One region of the Nocardioides ginsengisegetis genome, then DNA from elsewhere that is predicted to be linked to it. Evidence: predicted binding sites of a transcription regulator. Region 1 holds the regulator's gene; each other region holds the start of a gene.
What was found. Region 1 encodes LexA, which represses DNA repair genes until DNA is damaged. Its sites were predicted from a motif close to TCGAACANNTGTTCGA; they were not measured.
Positions count from the first base shown of each region.

Region 2: a site for LexA is predicted at 2,453-2,468, ahead of FB382_RS02475 (HNH endonuclease signature motif containing protein). Genes of this name have one in related genera too.
Region 3: a site for LexA is predicted at 4,431-4,446, ahead of FB382_RS22540 (DUF222 domain-containing protein). Genes of this name have one in related genera too.

Region 1 covers NZ_JACGXA010000001.1:3,211,254-3,217,769, forward strand. Annotated here, with positions in the region: gene FB382_RS22950 (GNAT family N-acetyltransferase) at 1-660, shown strand, start outside; gene lexA (transcriptional repressor LexA) at 799-1,551, shown strand; gene FB382_RS15495 (phosphatase PAP2 family protein) at 1,668-2,519, shown strand; gene FB382_RS15500 (alkaline phosphatase D family protein) at 2,611-4,353, shown strand; gene FB382_RS15505 (hypothetical protein) at 4,601-5,023, shown strand; gene FB382_RS15510 (helicase C-terminal domain-containing protein) at 5,020-6,516, opposite strand, start outside.
Region 2 covers NZ_JACGXA010000001.1:518,626-525,141, forward strand. Annotated here, with positions in the region: gene FB382_RS02465 (LuxR C-terminal-related transcriptional regulator) at 1-314, shown strand, start outside; gene FB382_RS02470 (hypothetical protein) at 324-908, opposite strand; gene FB382_RS02475 (HNH endonuclease signature motif containing protein) at 1,121-2,359, opposite strand; gene FB382_RS02480 (DNA glycosylase AlkZ-like family protein) at 2,628-3,701, shown strand; gene nicT (Nickel transporter NicT) at 3,688-4,785, opposite strand; gene FB382_RS02490 (hypothetical protein) at 4,853-5,212, shown strand; gene FB382_RS02495 (XdhC family protein) at 5,228-5,713, opposite strand; gene pcrA (DNA helicase PcrA) at 5,772-6,516, shown strand, end outside.
Region 3 covers NZ_JACGXA010000001.1:2,066,880-2,073,395, reverse strand. Annotated here, with positions in the region: gene FB382_RS09955 (bifunctional MaoC family dehydratase N-terminal/OB-fold nucleic acid binding domain-containing protein) at 1-645, shown strand, start outside; gene FB382_RS09950 (hotdog family protein) at 663-1,034, shown strand; gene FB382_RS09945 (lipid-transfer protein) at 1,031-2,194, shown strand; gene FB382_RS09940 (hypothetical protein) at 2,219-2,650, shown strand; gene FB382_RS22540 (DUF222 domain-containing protein) at 2,907-4,418, opposite strand; gene FB382_RS09930 (SigE family RNA polymerase sigma factor) at 4,580-5,080, shown strand; gene FB382_RS09925 (hypothetical protein) at 5,164-6,294, shown strand; gene FB382_RS09920 (hypothetical protein) at 6,400-6,516, shown strand, end outside.

The sequences.
Region 1 (6,516 bases):
GTGCCGCACCCCGTCTTCAACGGCATCGCCGGCGCCCGCTTCGCACCCGGCGAGGAGCTGCGCCGCACCCGCGAGGTGCTGGCGGCCTACGTCGGCCGAGGACTCCCCTTCCTGTGGTGGGGCTCCCCCTCCACGATGACGGCCGAGATCGCCGACACCCTCGTCGCCGCCGGCATGTTGCGCGACGAGACGCCCGGCATGCATCGCGTCCTCGACGGCCCGGTGCCGATGCCGCCGCCCGGCCCCGGCGTCCGGATCCACGTCGTGGGCCCGGAGTGCCACGCGGCCACCGCGCGGGTGATGACCGAGGGCTTCGGCTTCCCGGCCGAGCTCGCCGGCCCGATCGTGGAGATGATGGCGCCCTTCGACGCCGCCGACCTCCTCACCGTGCTCGCCACCGTCGACGGCCAGCCCGTCGCCTGCGGCACCGCCTGGCTCACCGGCCGCACCGCCGGCCTCTACAACATCACCACGCTCGAGGCCGCGCGCGGGCGCGGGATCGGGTACGCCGTCACCGCGACGCTGCTCGAGATGGCGCGTGACCGGGGCTGCACCGAGGCGATCCTGCACGCCACCGAGATGGGCCGGCCGGTCTACGAGCGGCTGGGCTTCGAGGAGGTCTGCCGGATGCCGATGTTCGTGTGGGTGCCCCAGCTCTGACCGTGACGTGGCGCCCCACTCCGGCGCGACACGCTGTTCGAACAGATGTTTGAACAGACGGGCCGACATGGCTACGGTGGGAACACCGGCCCGGGGTGCGTCCCCCGGGCGCACCGCCGTACACCGGAAGGCACCGCCATGGCCACGAAGAAGACGGGCGACGACTCCCCCACCAAGGCTGCACGGGGTCGAGTCGCCGAGCTGCCCGACGGTCCCCCGGACGCCCACGGCCTGACCCCGCGCCAGCAGCGGGTCCTGGCCCACATCAAGGAAGCCATCGAGAAGCGCGGCTACCCGCCCAGCATGCGCGAGATCGGCGAGGCGGTCGGGCTCACCAGCTCCTCCAGCGTGGCCCACCAGCTCAAGGTGCTCGAGGAGAAGGGCTTCCTCAAGCGCGACCCCAACCGGCCGCGGGCGCTCGAGGTCTTCCTGCCCGAGGTGATGAAGGCGCGGCGCTCGATCTCCTCGGCCGACGAGTCGACCTACGACGAGACCGGCGTCGGCGACGCGATGCCCGCCGCCTCCTACGTGCCGATGGTCGGCCGGATCGCCGCCGGCGGCCCGATCCTGGCCGAGGAGCGGGTCGAGGCGATCTTCCCGCTGCCCCAGGAGCTGGTCGGCGACGGCACGCTCTTCATGCTCGAGGTCGTCGGCGACTCGATGGTCGACGCGGCCATCTGCAGCGGCGACTACGTCGTGATCCGCCAGCAGCCCACCGCCAGCAACGGCGAGATCGTGGCCGCGATGATCGACGGCGAGGCCACCGTCAAGACCTTCCAGCGCAAGGACGGCAAGGTCTGGCTGCTGCCCCACAACGACACCTACGAGCCCATCGACGGCACCCACGCGACGATCCTCGGCAAGGTCACCGCGGTCCTGCGTCGGGTCTGATCGGGGTCCGCTAGCCTCCTCACCGGAAATCTTCACGAACCCCCGAGATAAATCCCGGGAACATTTCGGGGGTATTCCGTATTTTGGTACATGTGGGAACGACTGAGGGTGGGGGTATGTCTCTGACTGCCCTGCGCCGACGCCACCCGCAGATCGTGCGGGGCGTGCTCGAGATCGTCCTCATCCTGGCCCTCTGGGTGGGCTACAGCCTGTCCCGGCTCGTCGCCGACACCGCGATGGGGCCGGCCATGCACCGGGCCCACGAGCTGCTCCGCTTCGAGACCGTGCTCGGCATCCACTGGGAGGTGCCGCTCAACGAGCTGTTCACCAACCACCGGGTGATCGGGCTGCTCGGCTCCTACTGGTACGCCTCCCTCCACTACGTCGTCACGGCCGCGGTGCTGCTCTGGCTCTACCGGCTCGGCACCCGCGTCTACGCCCCGGCCCGACGGGCGCTGGTGATCGGCACCCTCCTCGGGCTCGCGGCCTACCTGCTGATGCCGACGGCACCGCCGCGCTTCATCACGGGCTACGTCGACGTCCTCTCCCTGCACGCCTCCGACGGCTGGTGGGCCTCCGACGCCTCCGCGCCGCGCGGGCTCGGCGGGCTGACCAACGAGCTGGCCGCCTTCCCGTCGCTGCACGCCGGCTGGGCCCTGTGGGTCGCCATCTCGCTGCAGCGCCACGCCCGCCACCGGTGGGTCCGCGCGCTCGGCTGGACCTACGCCGTCGGCACCGGCGTCGTCATCATCGGCACCGGCAACCACTGGGTCATCGACGTGCTGATGGGCTACCTCGTCATCGCCGCCGGCTGGGCCGCCGCCGAGTGGGCGCCACGCATCCCCGTCCTCGTCTCCGCGCCCGCCGCCCGGCCGATGCCGGCCGCCGCGGCCCCGCTGCCGACACCGGCCCCGGCCCCGCTCACGCGCAGCCTGCCCACGCCGGCCGCCCGCAGCCGCCTCGACTGACCCGCGCCACCCCGGGGTGACCTGCGGGTGAACGGACGGTGCTCACACCGCCGATCCGGAACACGCCCGGCGCTGGCTCGTTGGGCCTCTCGTGAGCTCTCCCCGTGACATCCCCCCTGCCCAGCCCCTGACCTCCCGCCCCGTCGGTCGACGTACGGTCCTGGCCACCGGCACCGTCGGCGCCGTCGGCGTGGCCGCGGTCTCCTCGCCGCTCGCGACGGCCGCCCCGGCAGTAGCCGCGTCAGGGGCCGCGGGCGACGGCGCGGTGTTCGCCCACGGTGTCGCCTCGGGCGACCCGCTGCCCGAGGGGGTCGTGCTGTGGACCCGAGTGACGCCGACCGCGGCGAGCACCCCCGGCTCCGGCGCGGGCCCGAAGGTCACGGTCCGCTGGGAGGTGGCGCGAGACGCGGGGTTCCGCGACGTCGTACGCCGAGGCCGCTTCGAGACCGGCCCGAGCCGCGACCACACCGTCAAGGTCGACGTGCGCGGCCTGCGGCCCGCCACGGCGTACCACTACCGCTTCCACCTCGGCGACGCCACGAGCCGGGTCGGCCGCACCCGCACGGCTCCCGCCCACGACGCGACGCCGGACCACCTGCGCTTCGGCGTCGTCTCGTGCGCCAACCTGCAGGCCGGCTGGTTCAGCGCCTACCGCGGGCTCGCGGCGCGCGACGACCTGGACGCGGTGGTGCACCTGGGCGACTACCTCTACGAGTACGGCCCCGGTGAGTACGGCTACGGCCAGTCCGACGAGGACATCCGCAAGCACGAGCCGGCGCACGAGATGCTCTCGCTGGCCGACTACCGGCAGCGGCACGCGCAGTACAAGCGCGACCGCGACCTGCAGGACGCGCACGCGAAGTTCGCCTGGATCGTGACGTGGGACGACCACGAGGTCGCCGACAACCAGTGGAAGAACGGCGCGGTCAACCACGACGCAGGCGAGGGCGACTACAAGGCCCGCCGGGCGCGGGCGCACCGGGCGTACGACGAGTGGATGCCTGCGCGGCTCGACGGCACCGCCGCGCTGCGGGACGGTGACCGGCTCTACCGGCGGCTGCGCTTCGGCACGCTGGCCGAGCTGAGCCTGCTCGACCTGCGCACCCACCGCGACCAGCAGGTCGAGACCACCCCCACCCCGGTGCCCAACCCGGACCCGGCCGTCAACGACCCGGACCGGACCATCACCGGCAACCGGCAGATGCAGTGGCTCAAGGACTCGCTGGCCGGCGACCGCCCGCAGTGGAAGATCATCGGCAACCCGGTGATGATCGCGCCGGTCAACTTCGGCGCCCTCCCCGACCCGATGGTCGACGCGGTGCACCAGGTCACCGGCGAGCCGGCCGCGTCCGACGGGGCGCCGTACAACACCGACCAGTGGGACGGCTACACCACCGACCGCCGGGAGGTCTTCGACCACATCCGCACCCACCAGGTGAAGGACGCGCTCTTCATCACCGGCGACATCCACTCCGGGTGGGCCGCGGAGCTGCCGTACGACGCCTCGACCTACCCCGTCGGCGACTCGGCCGGCGTGGAGTTCGTGTGCACGTCGGTCACGGCCAACAACCTCAAGGACATCACCGGCACGCCGGCACACACGACCAGCGACGGCGTGGCCGAGACGATCAAGGCCAACAACCGGCACGTGAAGTATCTCAACTGGGACGACCACGGCTTCTCCGTGCTCGACGTGACCGCCCAGCGCGCCCAGATGGACTGGTACGTCATCGGGGACCGCAAGGACCGCAACGCCCCGATCACGTGGTCGGTGTCGTGGAAGACCAACACCGGCACCGGCCGCGTCAGCGAGGTGTCGAAGCCGGTGAGCTGAGGGCGTCCGGGATCGCCGGTTCACCGGCGATCCCGGACGTTTTCGGGGGTTGCAACCCTCCAGAAGGTCCAGGAACCCTCCAGCACTGTGGCGGGTGGGACGTCTGGGAGCGCTGGTCCCGCGCCGGCCGCGTGACGGAGGCCACGACCCCGGTGGGCTTTTAGTCCCTGCCAGAAGGGGCACTCTCGGAGGTGACCCCATCGCGCCGCGCGGGCGGGTGGGGTTCATCCCCCACCGAGAGAAGACCATGAGCCTCAAAGCACACGCCTACAGCGACCCCCACCCAGCCCCTGGCGGCGACCCGGACAGCTCACCGGCGGCGGCCCGACTGCTGGAGATGACCGCCCGCGAGACCGACCAGTGGCGATCCGAGGCCAGGAGCGAGGCCGCCACGATCGTGGCGGGCGCCCGGGACGAGGCTGCCGAGCTCGTGCGAGCTGCGCGCGAGGAAGCCGAGGCCCTGGTGGCTTCGGCCCGCAAGGAAGCCGCGCAGACGCTGCGCGACGCCCGCGCCGAGGCATCCCGGGTGCAGAAGGAGACGACCGCGTCCCGTGAGCGCCACGAGGAGGTCATCGCGGACCTCCAGCAGGCGGCCACGGAGCACCGGGAGAAGCTGCGGGAGCACCTCACCGACATGCTCGACCGGGTCGACTCCGCCCCGGTGGACTAGTTTCCGGCGAGGCGGGTGAGCGCCTTGCGGACCACGGCCGGGTCGGTGGTGGTCCACATCGGCGGCAGGCTGGCCTTGAGGAAGCCGCCGTAGCGGGCGGTGGCCAGGCGCGGATCGAGGACGGCCACGACCCCGCGGTCGGTGGTGGTGCGGATCAGGCGACCGGCGCCCTGCGCCATCAGCAGGGCGGCGTGGGTGGCGGCGACCTGCATGAAGCCGTTGCCGCCGGCCTTGTCGGCCGCGCGCTGCCGGGCGCTCATCAGCGGGTCGTCGGGCCGAGGGAAGGGGATCCGGTCGATCAGCACCAGCTGGCAGGTGTCACCGGGGACGTCGAGGCCCTGCCAGAGGCTGAGCGTGCCGAAGAGGCAGGTGTGCGGGTCGGCAACGAACTGCTTGGCGAGCTCGGGGAGCTGGGCGTCGCCCTGGGCCAGCGTGGTCAGGTGGGGCAGCCGCTCGCGGACCGCCTCGGCCGCGGCCTCGGCAGCGCGACGGCTCGAGAACAGGCCGAGCGTGCGGCCGTCGGCGGCGTCGACGAGGTCGACGATCTCGTCGAGCTGGGCCTTGACGAGCCCGTCGCGGCCCGGCGGCGGCAGGTGACGGGCGACGTACAGGATCGCCTGCTGGCCGTAGTCGAAGGGTGAGCCCACGTCGAGCCCGCGCCACGGCAGTGCGTCGCCGCCCGAGGAGACCGCCCCGGACTCCACGACCCGCTCGGAGGGCTTGAGGCCCACGCTGGTGGCGACCGAGGAGAAGTCGCCGCCGAGCATCAGGGTGGCGCTGGTGAAGACCACGGTCTTGTCGCTGAGCAGCTTGTCGCGCATCTGGCCCCAGACCTGGAGCGGCGCCACGCACAGCCGCGGCGGGACCCGGTCGCCTCCCTCGGAGAGCCAGAGCACGTCGGCGTCGGAGCCCGCGGCCATCCGCTCGGCGTTGACGAAGACCTCCTGGACCAGGCCCTTGGCCTGGGTGCGGCCGGCGTCGACCTCGCTCTCGGAGGTCTCCTTGGGGAACGCCGAGAGGCAGGCCCGCGCCGCGTCGCGGACCAGCACGAGGGCGTCCTTGAGCTGCTCGGGGACGACCTCGAAGCGGCCCGGGCTGGCCGCGGAGATGGCGTCGGCGAGCGCGTCGCCCGCGTCGGCGAGGTCGTCGGCCTGGCCGCCGTCGACCCAGCGCTGGCTGCGGCGGGAGGCGCGGTCGACGTCGTTGCTGGCCAGCTCGTCGGTGGCCGCCTGGGTCACCCGTTGGACCAGCTCGTGGGCCTCGTCGATGACGACGGTGTCGTAGTCGGGGATCATCGGCACCCCTTCGATCGCGTCGATCGCGAGCAGGGAGTGGTTGGTGATGATCAGCTGCGAGCGCTGGGCCTGCTCGCGGGCGCGCTCGACGAAGCACTCCTGGCCGAAGGGGCACTTGGTGGCGCCGAGGCAGTCGCGGTGGCCGACGCTGACCTGCCGCCACTCGCGGTCGGTGTGGCGGGGCGCGGCATCCCGCTC
Region 2 (6,516 bases), 2.7 Mb from region 1:
AGCTCGTCCAGGCGATCCAGCGGGTCGCGACCGGCGACGCCGTCTTCAGCCCCCGGCTGGCGGGCTTCGTGCTCGACGCCTTCGCCGGCACCATCGAGGTCTCCGCCGTCGACGAGGACCTCGACCGCCTGACGGAGCGGGAGCGCGAGGTGATGCGGCTGATCGCGCGCGGCTACGCCTACAAGGAGGTCGCGAAGGAGCTGTTCATCTCCATCAAGACCGTCGAGACCCACATGTCCAACGTGCTGCGCAAGCTCCAGCTGTCCTCGCGCCACGAGCTCACCCGCTGGGCCTCGGACCGGCGGCTCCTCTGATCCCCGCTGCTACGGGGTCGTGAACTGGCGCAGGTCGGCGCAGAAGTCACGCGTCGAGAAGTCGGAGTTCCCGGTCGACGGCTTCACGATCCGGAACGTGCCGGGCACCTCGGTGTCGTCGTCGGGGTTGCCCGGCGTCCCGTGGTAGTCCATGACGACGGAGATCCGGATCATGCCGGGGTCCTTGAGCACGAAGTTGCCGTACTGGTCGTAGTAACGGGAGCTCCCCTGGGACTGGCCGGTGATCGTGATGGTGCCGTCGCCGTTGTCGACGATCTTCTGGTCGATGTTGTTGACGGCGAAGATGTTGGTGTAGGTGCCACCCGTGTCGGTGTTGGTGGTCACCCCGGTGCCGGCGACGTGCAGCCGGAAGAACGGGAACTTGCTGTTCCCCTTCAGGACTGCCGTCACGTGGCCGACGACGTCGCCGGAGTCGATGGCGGGGGTGCCGTCGCAGTCGTAGGGGTCGGACACATAGACGTCGTGGAAGCGGTCCTTGGCGAAGATCTTGGCCTCCGCCTGGATGGGCAGGAGTGCGGGGGCGGCGGCAACAGTTGCGATCGTGGCGACGACGGCCACGCGGATTCTGGTCATGGCTCTACCTCCTTCGACCCTTCCTACACGCGCCGTCCCGGACGGGGACATGGCCTGATCTGACCCGGCCGGCGCCCGGACGGGTCCCGCGAAAGATCGCCCTTCTGGACCAGAGCGGCGCTCAGTCGAGGACGCCGTGCACCGACGCGCGCGGGGTCCAGCCGTTCACCATGCCGTTGTCGGCGACCACGTGAGGACAGGGGGAGAGCGGTCTATGTCCGCCTGGTGAAGGCGACCTTCCCGCCGGCCTGTTTGGTCATCGTGAACTTCGGATCATGGGCCCGGGCGTGGTGGTGGGGGCAGAGGAGCATGCCCTTCTCCACGGAGGTCTCGCCGTCGAGGTGCCAGGGGATTTCGTGGTGGCAGTGGCACAGGCCTGGTGGCCAGTCGCATCCTTCGGCGTTGCAGCCGCCCTGTTCGATGGCCATCGCGATCCGTTGGGACTCGGTGTGGAAGCGGCGCTTGCGGCCCAGGTCCAGCACCTGGGACTTGCCGCCGAGCACGGCGGGGATGATCCCGGCCTCACAGGCCAGCCGCCGCGCCTGGCCGGCGGTGATCCGCTCAACGGTGTCCAAGGAGGCTGCTTTGAGGCCGCCCATCAGGGTGGAGATGTCCATCGTCACCACGACGGTTGCGTTGACGCCGCCCGCCTTGGGGAGCTTCTTGGTCGGGTAGCGCTCGATCAGCTCGACGAACGCCTGCCCCATCCGCTCCGCACTGGGCCGCCGTTCGCCAACTGAACCGTCGACGGCGGCCCGGTGCTTCGGGGCGGCGAACGCGAGCAGCGCCTTCTTCAACATCGCGGCCTGCGCGGACGGCAGCGTGAACCGGCCATGGACCTTGCCGTGCCCGTCGTCGGTCATGGTGAGTTTCGTGGACCGGGCGGCCTCGCGTTCTTCGTCCTCGAGTTGCTTGGCCTCGTGGGCCTCGGCGGCCTCGGGGTCCAGCAGCTCCAGGATCCGTCGGCCCAGCCTCTTCAACGCCTTGGCGTCGTGCTCGGCGGCGAACTTGATCAGCATCGCCTCGGCCTCGTCGCGGTGCTCGACCGGGAGGACCTCGACCGCATCGACGATCACCCTCGCCTGCTCCACGAGGACGTCGCCCGCGGCCACCGCCGTACGCAACGCGGGCCGCGCCGCGAGCGCGACCGCGAGGCGCATCTTCCCGTGCGCCGCAGTACGGGTCTGGTTGGTCGCGTGCGCCCAGAAGTTCGAGGTTGAGGTCGCCCCGACGGACTCCCCAACCCCGACGGTCTTGGCGTGCTCGGCGACCCGCATCTCCAGCTCCGCGAGCTGGGCGGACAGCCGGGTCGCCGCCGTGAGGGTGGCAGCGGACTCGTCCGGCGACATCGACCACAACGAGACATCCGCCAGCTCCGCAAGCTGCGACTGCATGGCCTCGACAGCTCGCGACACCTGGTGTCGAGGCGGCTGGGTGACCATCGCTGTCATGGGTCAATTCCAGCAGGGACCACCGACAAAACCGCAGGCCAGAGCCTCTATTTCGACTAGAGAAAGGTAAAGAATCGAGAGAATCTTGAAGCCTCGATCGAACGGTCGAGTGAAGAAGCCGAAAGCAAGGAATCAGGGCCCGGAGGCACCTCGTGCGAACCCTGCGGTGACCACGGAAGTCAAAGAAATACGCGCCGAAGGCGCGAGGCCCCGCACCCAACGTCGGCGAACAGGTCCCCACGTCAACCAGCGAAGCGAGAATGTCGGGATGGACGTGCACCACCTGACCCGCGCCGACGCCCGGCGCATCGCGGTCCGCGCCCAGCTGCTCGACCTGCCCCGCCCCACCGGTCTGCACGAGGTGGCTCGCCACCTGACGGTGCTCCAGGCCGACCCGACGGCGGCGGTGGCGCCGAGCGCCGACCTGGTGGTGTGGTCGCGGCTGGGGGCGGAGCACCGGCGCGGTGACCTCGAGGACGCGGTGGCCGCGGGCTCGTTGATCGAGCTGCAGGGGATGCTCCGGCCGGCCGAGGACATCGCGCTCTTCCGGGCGGAGATGGCGGTGTGGCCGGGGACCGGGGACCTGATCGAGTGGCAGCGCGACGCCCGAGACTGGCTGGAGACCAACGACGGGTGTCGCCGCGACATCCTCGACAAGCTGTACGACGAGGGGCCGCTGCCCTCGAGCGCGCTGCCCGACACGACCGTGCTGCCGTGGGAGTCGAGCGGCTGGAACAACGACCGCAACGTGCGGATGCTGCTCGGACTGCTGGTCCGCCGCGGGGAGGTGGCGGCCGCCGGCTACGAGGGTCGCGACCGGCTCTGGGACCTCGCCGAGCGGGTCTATCCGGACGTACCGGTGGTCCCGCTCGACAAGGCGCTGCGGATCCGGGACGAGCGCCACCTGCGCTCGCTGGGGATCGCCCGGCGCGCCGGACAGGCGGGGGAGCGTGCCGTCGTCGAGGGGCTGCGCGGGACGTGGCGCGTCGACCCGTCGTACCTCGACGACGCCTTCACCGGGCGCACCGTCCTGCTGTCCCCGCTCGACCGGCTGGTCTTCGACCGCAAGCGGATGGAGGACCTGTTCGAGTTCGACTACCAGCTCGAGATGTACAAGCCGGCGGCCAAGCGGCGCTTCGGATACTGGGCGATGCCGATCCTGCACGGCGACCGGCTGGTCGGGAAGCTGGACGCGACAGCGGACCGCCGGGCCGGGGTCCTGCGCGTCGATGCGGTGCACGAGGACGAGCCGTTCGGCAAGCGGCTGGCGGCCGAGGTGCGTGAGGAGATCGAGGACCTCGCCGACTGGCTCGAGCTGGAGCTGGAGATCAGCTGCGGGTGAGGTGGGCGCTCCACCGCTCGTCGATCCGCCCGAGCTTCCAGATGGCGACCGAGGCGGCCCAGGTGACGACGAAGAGCAGCACGATGCCGTAGCCGACGTACTCGAGGTCGACGTGGGCGACCGCGGCGAGGGGGCCGTGGGTGACGCCCGCCTTGTCGGCGAGGAGGCCGACGATCTCGATGCCGCCGATGATGAGGGCGACGGCGACCGAGAGGGCCGTGACGGTCATGTTGTAGTAGATCTTGCGCACCGGGCGGGCGAAGGCCCAGCCGTAGGCGACGGTCATGAAGGCGCCGTCGAGGGTGTCGAGCAGGCTCATGCCGGCCGCGAACAGGATCGGCAGCGTGATCACGGCCCACCACGGCAGGCTGGCCGCGACCGCGCCGCCGGCGATGACCAGCAGGCCGATCTCGGTGACGGTGTCGAAGCCGAGGCCGAAGAGGAAGCCGGTGGGGTACATGTGCCACGGCTTGGTGACCGCCCGGGTGACGCGACCCAGGATGCGGTTGAGGAAGCCGCGCTGGTCGAGCTGGCGGTCGAGCTCGGCCTCGTCGAAGTGGCCGCGGCGCATCGACCGGAAGACCTGCACGATGCCGATGAGCGCGGCGAGGTTGATCAGGCCGATGGCGAGCAGGAACCCGCCGCTGATCAGCGTGCCCCAGACGCCGCTGAGCTGCTGGAGCGCGGAGTTCTGGTCGTTGATGCCCGAGGAGAGGGCGCGGACGCCGAGCGCCACCCCCATCACCATCACGAACACGACCGACGAGTGGCCAAGGCTGAACCAGAAGCCGACGCTCATCGGGCGCTTGCCCTCGGCCATCAGCTTGCGGGTGGTGTTGTCGATCGCGGCGATGTGGTCGGCGTCGAAGGCGTGCCGCATGCCGAGCGTGTAGGCAGTGAGGCCCAGGCCGACGCCGAGGACCTTGCCCCCGACCTCGTAGTCGTGCGGCGCGACGACGCCCACCAGCAGGCCCCAGCCCACGACGTGGAGCAGGAGCACGAAGCCGAGGGTGCGGACGAGACTGCGCTTCTCGCCGGCCGAGAGCGGCCGACGGACCGGGCGGTCGATCGTCGTGGGCGTCATGTTGCCCAGCGTACCCACTTGCAAACAATGTGCAATAAGGAGGTCGGCGTACCCCTAGGATCTGGCCATGGAAACGCTCCGGCTGGTGCTGCTCTTCCTCCACATCGTCGGCTTCGCCGCACTCCTCGGTGGGTTGCTGGTCCAGGCCCGGCTCCCCGAGAAGGTCGTCAACGCCCCCATGCGCGACGGCATCGGCACGGCGTTCCTCGCCGGCCTGCTGCTCGTCGGCGTGCTCGAGTCCGGTGACGACCCGGTCAACCACGCCAAGATCGCGGTGAAGTTCGCGATCGGCCTGGTGATCCTGGTGCTGGTCATGGCCAACATGCGCAAGGAGCGGATCCCGCAGGGCCTGTGGGCCGGGATCCTCCTGCTCACGCTGGCCAACATCGCCGTCGCGCTCTTCTGGTCGCCGGTCCACTCGTCCTGACGGACAGGAGCGCGGTCAGCCTCCCGGGCAGAAGGCCGTGCCCGGATCCAGGTCCGGGTGGATCGGGCCCTCACGGCCGCTGATCGCGCCCGCGCCGGCGGCGCCCCGTCGTACGGCGACGATCTCGGCGAGGATCGAGACCGCGATCTCGCCCGGCTCGTCGGCGCCGATGTCGAGACCGATCGGCGCCCGCAGCGTGGCCAGGTCCGCCTCGGTCACGCCGTGCTCCGTGAGCCACTCCCGGCGGCGGGCCTGGGTCTTGCGGGAGCCCATCGCCCCGACGTACGCCGTCCCGGACGTCAGTGCCGCCTTGATGGCCGGCGCGTCCACCTCGTCGTGGTGACTGAGCACGACGACGGCATCGACGCCCGCGAGGCCCGTCCACACCTCCTCCATCGTGGTCGCGACGACGGGTGACCAGCCGAGGGTCTCCAGCATCGGCACGAGCGCGGTGGCGACGGGTCCGTCGCCGACCACCAGCACGTTCGTCGCTTGCGTCATACGGGGCAGTATCCGCCCGATCCGGCTGTCCGTCATGGCACGTAGGGTTGGGCGGGAGATGAGCACCCCCTTCCCGATCCCCGGCCTCGAGCACCTGACCGCGACCGACGAGCCCCGGACCACGCGCCGCGGTCCGTCCCGCGAGGAGCTGCTCGAGGGGCTCAACGAGCCGCAGCGTGCCGCGGTCGTCCACGAGGGGGCGCCGCTGCTGGTCGTCGCCGGTGCCGGCTCGGGCAAGACCCGGGTGCTCACCCGCCGCATCGCGTGGCTGATCTCCGAGCGCCGGGCCCACCCCGGCTCGATCCTGGCGATCACCTTCACCAACAAGGCCGCGGCTGAGATGAAGGAGCGCGTCGAGGATCTCGTCGGCAAGCGCGCCCGGATCATGTGGGTCTCGACGTTCCACTCCGCGTGCGTGCGGATCCTGCGCAAGGAGATCGACAAGTTCGGCTTCAAGTCCAACTTCTCGATCTACGACGCCGCCGACCAGAAGCGGTTGATGGCCCTGGTCGCCAAGGACCTCGACCTCGACCCCAAGCGCTACCAGCCCAACGCGCTGCTGCACTGGGTCTCCAACCACAAGAACGAGCTGCGCGACGCCGAGGAGGCGACCAAGGACGCGCACAACAAGCTCGAGGAGACGTACGCCGCGGCGTACACCCTCTACCAGCGCCGGCTGACCGAGGCCAACGCGCTGGACTTCGACGACCTGATCATGATGACCGTCCACCTCTTCCAGCAGTTCCCGGAGGTGCGCGAGACCTATCGGCGCCGCTTCCGGCACGTGCTCGTCGACGAGTACC
Region 3 (6,516 bases), 1.1 Mb from region 1:
GTCCTCGGCACCAACTGCGAGCAGGAGTACGTCCGCTACCTGCGCGTCGGCGAGCAGGTCCGCGTCACCACCGCCCTCGACTCCGTCGTGGGCCCCAAGCAGACCGCGATGGGCGAGGGCTACTTCGTGACCTCTCGCAGCACCTGGTACGTCGGCAGCGAGGTCGTCGCCACGATGTTGTTCCGGGTCCTGAAGTACAAGCCCCGTTCGGTGGTTGAGGAGCGAGCGCCAGCGAGCGTCTCGAAACCCGAGACCTTCGTCCTGCGCCCGATGCAGAACCGCGACACGGAGTTCTTCTGGGACGGCACGGCGGCCGGGGAGCTGCGCATCCAGTCCTGCAACGCCTGCGGCGCGCTCCGCTTCCCGCCCGGCCCGGCCTGCCCGGACTGTGGAGCGCTGGACCGCGGCCACGTGGTGGCGTCCGGGCGCGGCACCGTCTTCTCGTACGTCGTCCACCGTCACCCGCCCGTGCCGGGCCGCGACCTGCCGATCCTGATCGCCGTGGTCGACCTCGAGGAGGGCGTCCGGATGGTCGGCGAGCTGGTGAACGTGGAGCCCGACGACATCAAGATCGGGATGCCGGTGACGGTCGACTTCCGCCGCATCGACGACGACCTGACCCTGCCGGTCTGGAGGACCTCGTGACGCCGTTGGTTCTTGGGGTGGGAGACGTCCTGGCCCCGTGGGAGCTGCCGATCACGCCGACGCTGGTGGTGAGCACCGCCATCGCGACCCGCGACTTCCAGGACGTGCACCACGACCGCGACCTCGCGCAGGGGCACGGGAGCAAGGACATCTTCCTCAACATCCTGACCTCCAACGGCCTCGTGGAGCGCTACGTCACCGACCGGCTCGGCCACGACATCGACGTGCTGGGCATCGCGATCCGGCTCGGGGCGCCTGCCCACCCCTACGACACGTTGACGTTCACCGGCACGGTCGCGTCGGTCGAGGACGGCGTCGCGACGATCGACGTACGCGGTGCCGTGTCGCTGGGCGACCACGTGACCGGGACGGTACGGGTGCGCGCATGAGCCTCTACCGCAAGGCCGCGATCGTCGGGATCGGCGCGACGGAGTTCTCCAAGGAGTCGGGCCGGTCGGAGCTCCAGCTGAGCGTCGAGGCGGTGCGGCACGCGCTGGCCGACTGCGGGCTGACGCCGGCCGACGTCGACGGTTTCACGACGTTCACGATGGACACGTCCTCGGAGATCGCGGTGGCGCGCGAGCTGGGCTGCGGGGAGCTGCGGTTCTTCAGCCGGATCAACTACGGCGGCGGGGCGGCGTGCGCGACGGTCCAGCAGGCCGCGATGGCGGTGGCGACGGGCGTGGCCGACGTGGTGGTGGCCTACCGGGGCTTCAACGAGCGGTCGGGGTCGCGGTTCGGGCAGTTCTCGGTCGCGGCCGCCCAGCAGGTCAACACCAACGGTCTCGACAACGCGTGGACCTACCCGATGGGGCTCGGCACGCCCGCCGCGACGGTGGCGATGCAGGCGCAGCGCTACCTGCACGACTACGGCGCCACCTCCGAGGACTTCGGCCGGGTCGCCGTCGCCGACCGCCGGCACGCCGCCACCAACCCGGACGCGTTCTTCTACGGCAAGCCGATCACGATCGAGGACCACCAGGCCTCGCGGATGATCGTCGAGCCGCTGCACCTCCTCGACTGCTGCCAGGAGTCCGACGGCGCGGTCGCCCTCGTCGTGGTCTCGGCCGAGCGGGCGCGCGACCTGAAGCAGAAGCCGGCGTACGTCGCCGCCGCGGCGCAGGGGAGCGGCGCCGACCAGTTCGTGATGACGTCGTACTACCGCCAGGACATCGGCATCCCCGAGATGGGCGTGGTCGGCCGCGAGCTGTGGCGCCAGTCCGGCATGGGCCCGGCCGACATGCAGACGGCGGTGCTCTACGACCACTTCACGCCGTACGTCCTCATGCAGCTGGAGGAGCTCGGCTTCTGCGGCCGCGGCGAGGCGCCCGGCTTCATCGCCGACGGCGCCATCGAGATCGGTGGCCGCCTGCCCGTCAACACGCACGGCGGGCAGCTCGGCGAGGCCTACATCCACGGCATGAACGGCATCGCCGAGGGCGTCCGGCAGGTGCGCGGCACGGCCGTCAACCAGGTCCCCGACGTCGAGCACGTGCTCGTCACCGCCGGCACCGGCGTGCCCACGAGCGGGCTGGTGCTGGGGGTCTAGGTGCACCGCTTCCTGCCCCTCTCCGTGCTCGGCGTCCTGGTCGCGGCCGCGATGACCGCCGGCATCACCGACGACGGAGCCGACGGGCTGCCTGAGCTGTCGGAGGCCCAGATCAGTGCTGCCCGGGAGCAGGGCGTGATCATTGAGGTCGACCATGACCGGGGACCCGTCGATGAGGCCATGGCTGCGAGGCTGCTGGCCGCTGCGCATGTCCGGGGTGACCCGAAGCGGCACCAGGTGCTCGCCGTGTCGCGGGGTGCCTTCCGTTACGCGCAGGACGAGGATGCGGCCAGGTCCGACGACGCGTGGCTCGTCGCCGTCAGCAACGTGGCAGCAATCTGCTTCGGCGGTGACCTGTGTCCGCACCCTCCGGACCTGGGCACTGAGGTCGTGGCCCTCACCGCGGACACCCTCGATCCGATCGGTGACTACTGGGTCTTTCCCAGCTCCGACTAGGAACTCGCTGGAGGCCGCTATCGTCCGACAGGCCATGAAGCCGCTGACCGTTCTGTGTGTCATCGCCTGGGCGAGGATCCGCGGCACCTACTGGCATGCCGAGCGAGAGCTGAACCAGGCAACGGCAACCCACCGCAGGGCTGGGGGAATCCCTGTCAGGCGGGCCGGCTGACGTTCCAGTCCCGGACCACGGCGACCTTCAGCTCCTCGGCCGGAGAGGTGGTCTTCCACCGCACGTCGCGGTCGAGGCCATCGTTCATCTGTTCGTGACGCGATCCGCACTCAGTGTGATCTGTCCGGTGTCGAACTGGTGCTGGAGACGGACCAGGGCGCGGTCGAGGGGGTCGGGGCTGAGCCATGCCTGGGCGTCGGTCTCGGTGATGTCGTGGGTGCCGGCGGCGTCGACGAGGCGGTGCAGTCCGTGGGGGGTACGCCAGAGTGTCTCGCCGGTCTCGGTGGTGGCGACCCGGTAGCCGAGGTGGGTCTTGGCGCGGTGTGCGGTCCGGGAGAGTGGTCGGCCGGTGTGGCTGGTGGTCTGGCCGGGTGGGCCGGTGGGTCGGTAGGGCACGGGGTGGTCGAGGTCGACCTTCCGCGAGACCCGGGTGGCGTGGGGGAAGGAGTCGAGGGGTTGTCGGAGGTGGATGCGTTCCTTGATGGCCTCGGGGTGCTCGTAGGCGCAGCTGGAGACGAGCTGTTTGAGGTCGATGACCGGCTTGATGCTCACTCGGGTGTGGGCGAGGAGTTCGGTCAGCTGGGCGAGGGCGACCGGGCCGATGCCTTCGACCCGGGCCACGCCGCTGGCAGTCCCGCTGACGGTGCCGGTGAGGGCGGCTTCGTGGAGGTGGACGTAGAGCACGGAGTCGGGGCGGAACCGGTCGGGCTTGGCCGACTTCAGGGCGTCGAGGAGGTCGGCGGGGAACGCGAGCGCCCGCGGGACCGAATCGGTCTCGTCCTCGACAGGCTCGGCGTCCTCTGGCTGCTCGGTGTGTTCGAGGAGGAGTTGGAGGAGCTCGGCGGGTCGGGCGAGCCAGCCGAAGGCCAGGGAGCGGAGCAGGTCGCGGGGCGCGTCGGCGTGCTCGGGGCGGGTGGCGAGGATGTCGGCGACTCGGGTCACGACGGCGTCGACGTAGGCGGCGTCGCCGGCGTTGATGCGGGCGATGACGTGCCGCAGCCCGACCGCGTCGGTCCGCGAGAGGGACACGTAGCGGCGGTGGCGGGCTTCTTCGAGGCGGGTGGCGTGGGTGTCGGGGTCGGCCTCGATGATCTTGGCCTCGACCAGGGCGATCACTCTCGCGGGGGACTGGGAGCCGATGGCCCGGGCGACGGCCTGGTCGACCACGTCGACCGCGGCCAGGGGCAGGTCGCGGGTCAGGACGGCAACCTTGCGGGCCAGCCAGGGCTCGGCGCGGCCGGTGCGGGTGACAGTCCAGGTCTGGGGGAGTCGGTGTCGCAGGTCGAGCGCGTCGGCGGCGGCTGCGCGGGCGGAGAGGGTGTGGACGCCGCGGGCGATGCCGAGCTCGCACAGTGACAGCTCCCGGACCCGCGGGGTGCCCTCCCCACCGAGGTCGACCAGGCGGTCCGAGCCCGGCGGCGACGGGATCGTCGGGTCCGGCCGCGGGTCGTCGCGGGGATCACTGGAGTGAAGGTCGCACCAGTGCAGCACCAGGAGCAGGTCCTCGACCTCGGCCCGCCGCCGCCGCGTGACCACGTCCCCGAGCAGCGCGAGCGTGTCGCCTGCGTCGAGGTCGGTCACCGGGAGCTGAGCCATGCCTCATTGTATTCGAAGAGAGATTCGAAAACAAGCAGACGTGGCGAATGGAACGAAGTTGGGAGGACGCTGATGGCCGGGCAACGTTTTTGGTGGGCCAGCACGTCTTGGTAGCGAATCTCGATGTGTAGTGGCATGTCAGGGCCGAAGGTCGTGATCGCATGGCGGAGGAGTCGGACTTCGACGCATTCGTGGAGGGTCGTTCCCCGGCCTTGTTGCGCTCGGCATATCTGCTCGTCCAGGACGAGGGCCTGGCTGAAGACCTGCTGCAGACTGCGCTCGTCAAGGCGTGGTTCGCCTGGGGGCGGATCCAGGAACCCGAGGCGTATGTGCGCCGCATCATGGTGACCACGTCCGCGTCCTGGTGGCGTCGGCGTTGGCATCGCGAGACGCCGACCGAAGTTCCCGGTGAGCGGCACGTGGCGGCCGGGGGTGAGGAGGTCGAGAACGCACAGGACCTGTGGAACGCGATCGGTCACCTCCCGCGGCGGCAGCGTGCCGTGGTGGTGCTGCGCTACCTGGAGGACCGCAGCGAGGTGGAGACCGCTTCGTTGATGGGCTGCTCGGTGGGCACGGTCAAGAGCCAGTGCGCGAAGGCGTTGGTCAAGCTCCGCTCGGACGTGGCGCTCGCTTCGGACGTCGAGGAGGGAAGCCGGTCATGAACGGCGAAGACCTGAGGATCCTGGCCCACCGGGCGGACTCTGTCCGGGGCCGCCCGGTCGACCAGCGCCTCGACGAGGTGCACGTGGGGATCCGCTCGGCCCGCCGCCGGCGCGTGGCCGGCGCGGTCGGCGGGACGACGGCAGCGGTCCTGGCGGTGGCCTTCGGTATCGCGGCATTGACGGGCGCCACGTCTCCGAACACGAACGACGGACCGCCACCGGCGAACTCGGGCACTCCCACGCCCACCATCAGTGCGAGCAGCACCCGTCCGATCGTCTACAGCGACGACGTTCTGTCCGACCACTGTCGGGGGAACCCGATCGGGTGCATCGGGATCCTTCATGTGGGCGACCGCGAGGTGCGGATCGACCAGGCACTGTGGACGGTGCGGGGCTGGCCGTTGGGTGTCACCGACGCTGGTGTCGTCTATGCACACGACGACGGCAGCGTGTGGTTCACCGATGGCGGCTCGCCGCGCCGGATCGCCACGCAGACGTGTGCCGGGACGAGTCCGACCAGCGTGGGCGGTCTCGCCACCGGGGACGCCGGTCCGTGGGCCGCCTGGTTCGACTGCACACCGACGCACCGGGGGGACCTGGTCGTCTTCGACACCAGCGCCGGCCAGGAGGTCGCGCGCGCACCGATCCCGCCGTGTCGATCGGCGGCCCTGCCCTGCACCGTCGACGCCATCATCGGTGAGCACGTGTACGTCAAGGACGACCTGCTTCGGCTCGACGTCAGGACCGGCACGGTTGTCGCGGCGACTCCGCAGATGTACGACGAGGATCTCCGCAGCCACCCACGCGCCTTCGTCCTCGGCGACTCCTGGCGCACCGGCACACCTGTGGCAGGGCTGGACTTCGATGTGGTCGGCTCGCGGCTGGTTCCCACCGACCCCCAGCCAGGCCCGGAGCCTCGACGAACCCGCGCATTCGACATCGCCACCGGGCGGCCAGTGGAGTTCCGCCTCCCCAGCGGCTACCACCCCGACCCCACCCCGACATTCCATGGCAACGACGTCGCGGGCTACGTCACCGTGTTCACGGCGTTCGAGTGGCTCGACGATGACACCGTCGCGCTCACGCAAGAAGGTGAGGAGTTGCCGAACCGCGACATCATCACGTGTCGGCTCAGCGATGGGCACTGTGACGTCGCCGTCACGGCGGGCGCACCCGACCGGTGGCGCATCGTGATCGGCGAAGCCCTGCCCTGATGACGCGGTCCCACTGCCGCCACGCACTCATCAATCTGGTGGATCAGCGACGGCGGCGACGGGCATAGCCTGATTTCGTCATCCGACATCGAGGAGGTGACGTCGATGAGGCGGTTCGTCCCGGTTGTCGCCCTGGCCGTGCTCGCCACGCTTCCGGGCACCACGTCGGCCGGCGCGCAGCCCGCCGATCTGGCGAAGGCCAACACCTACCGCACGTGGACC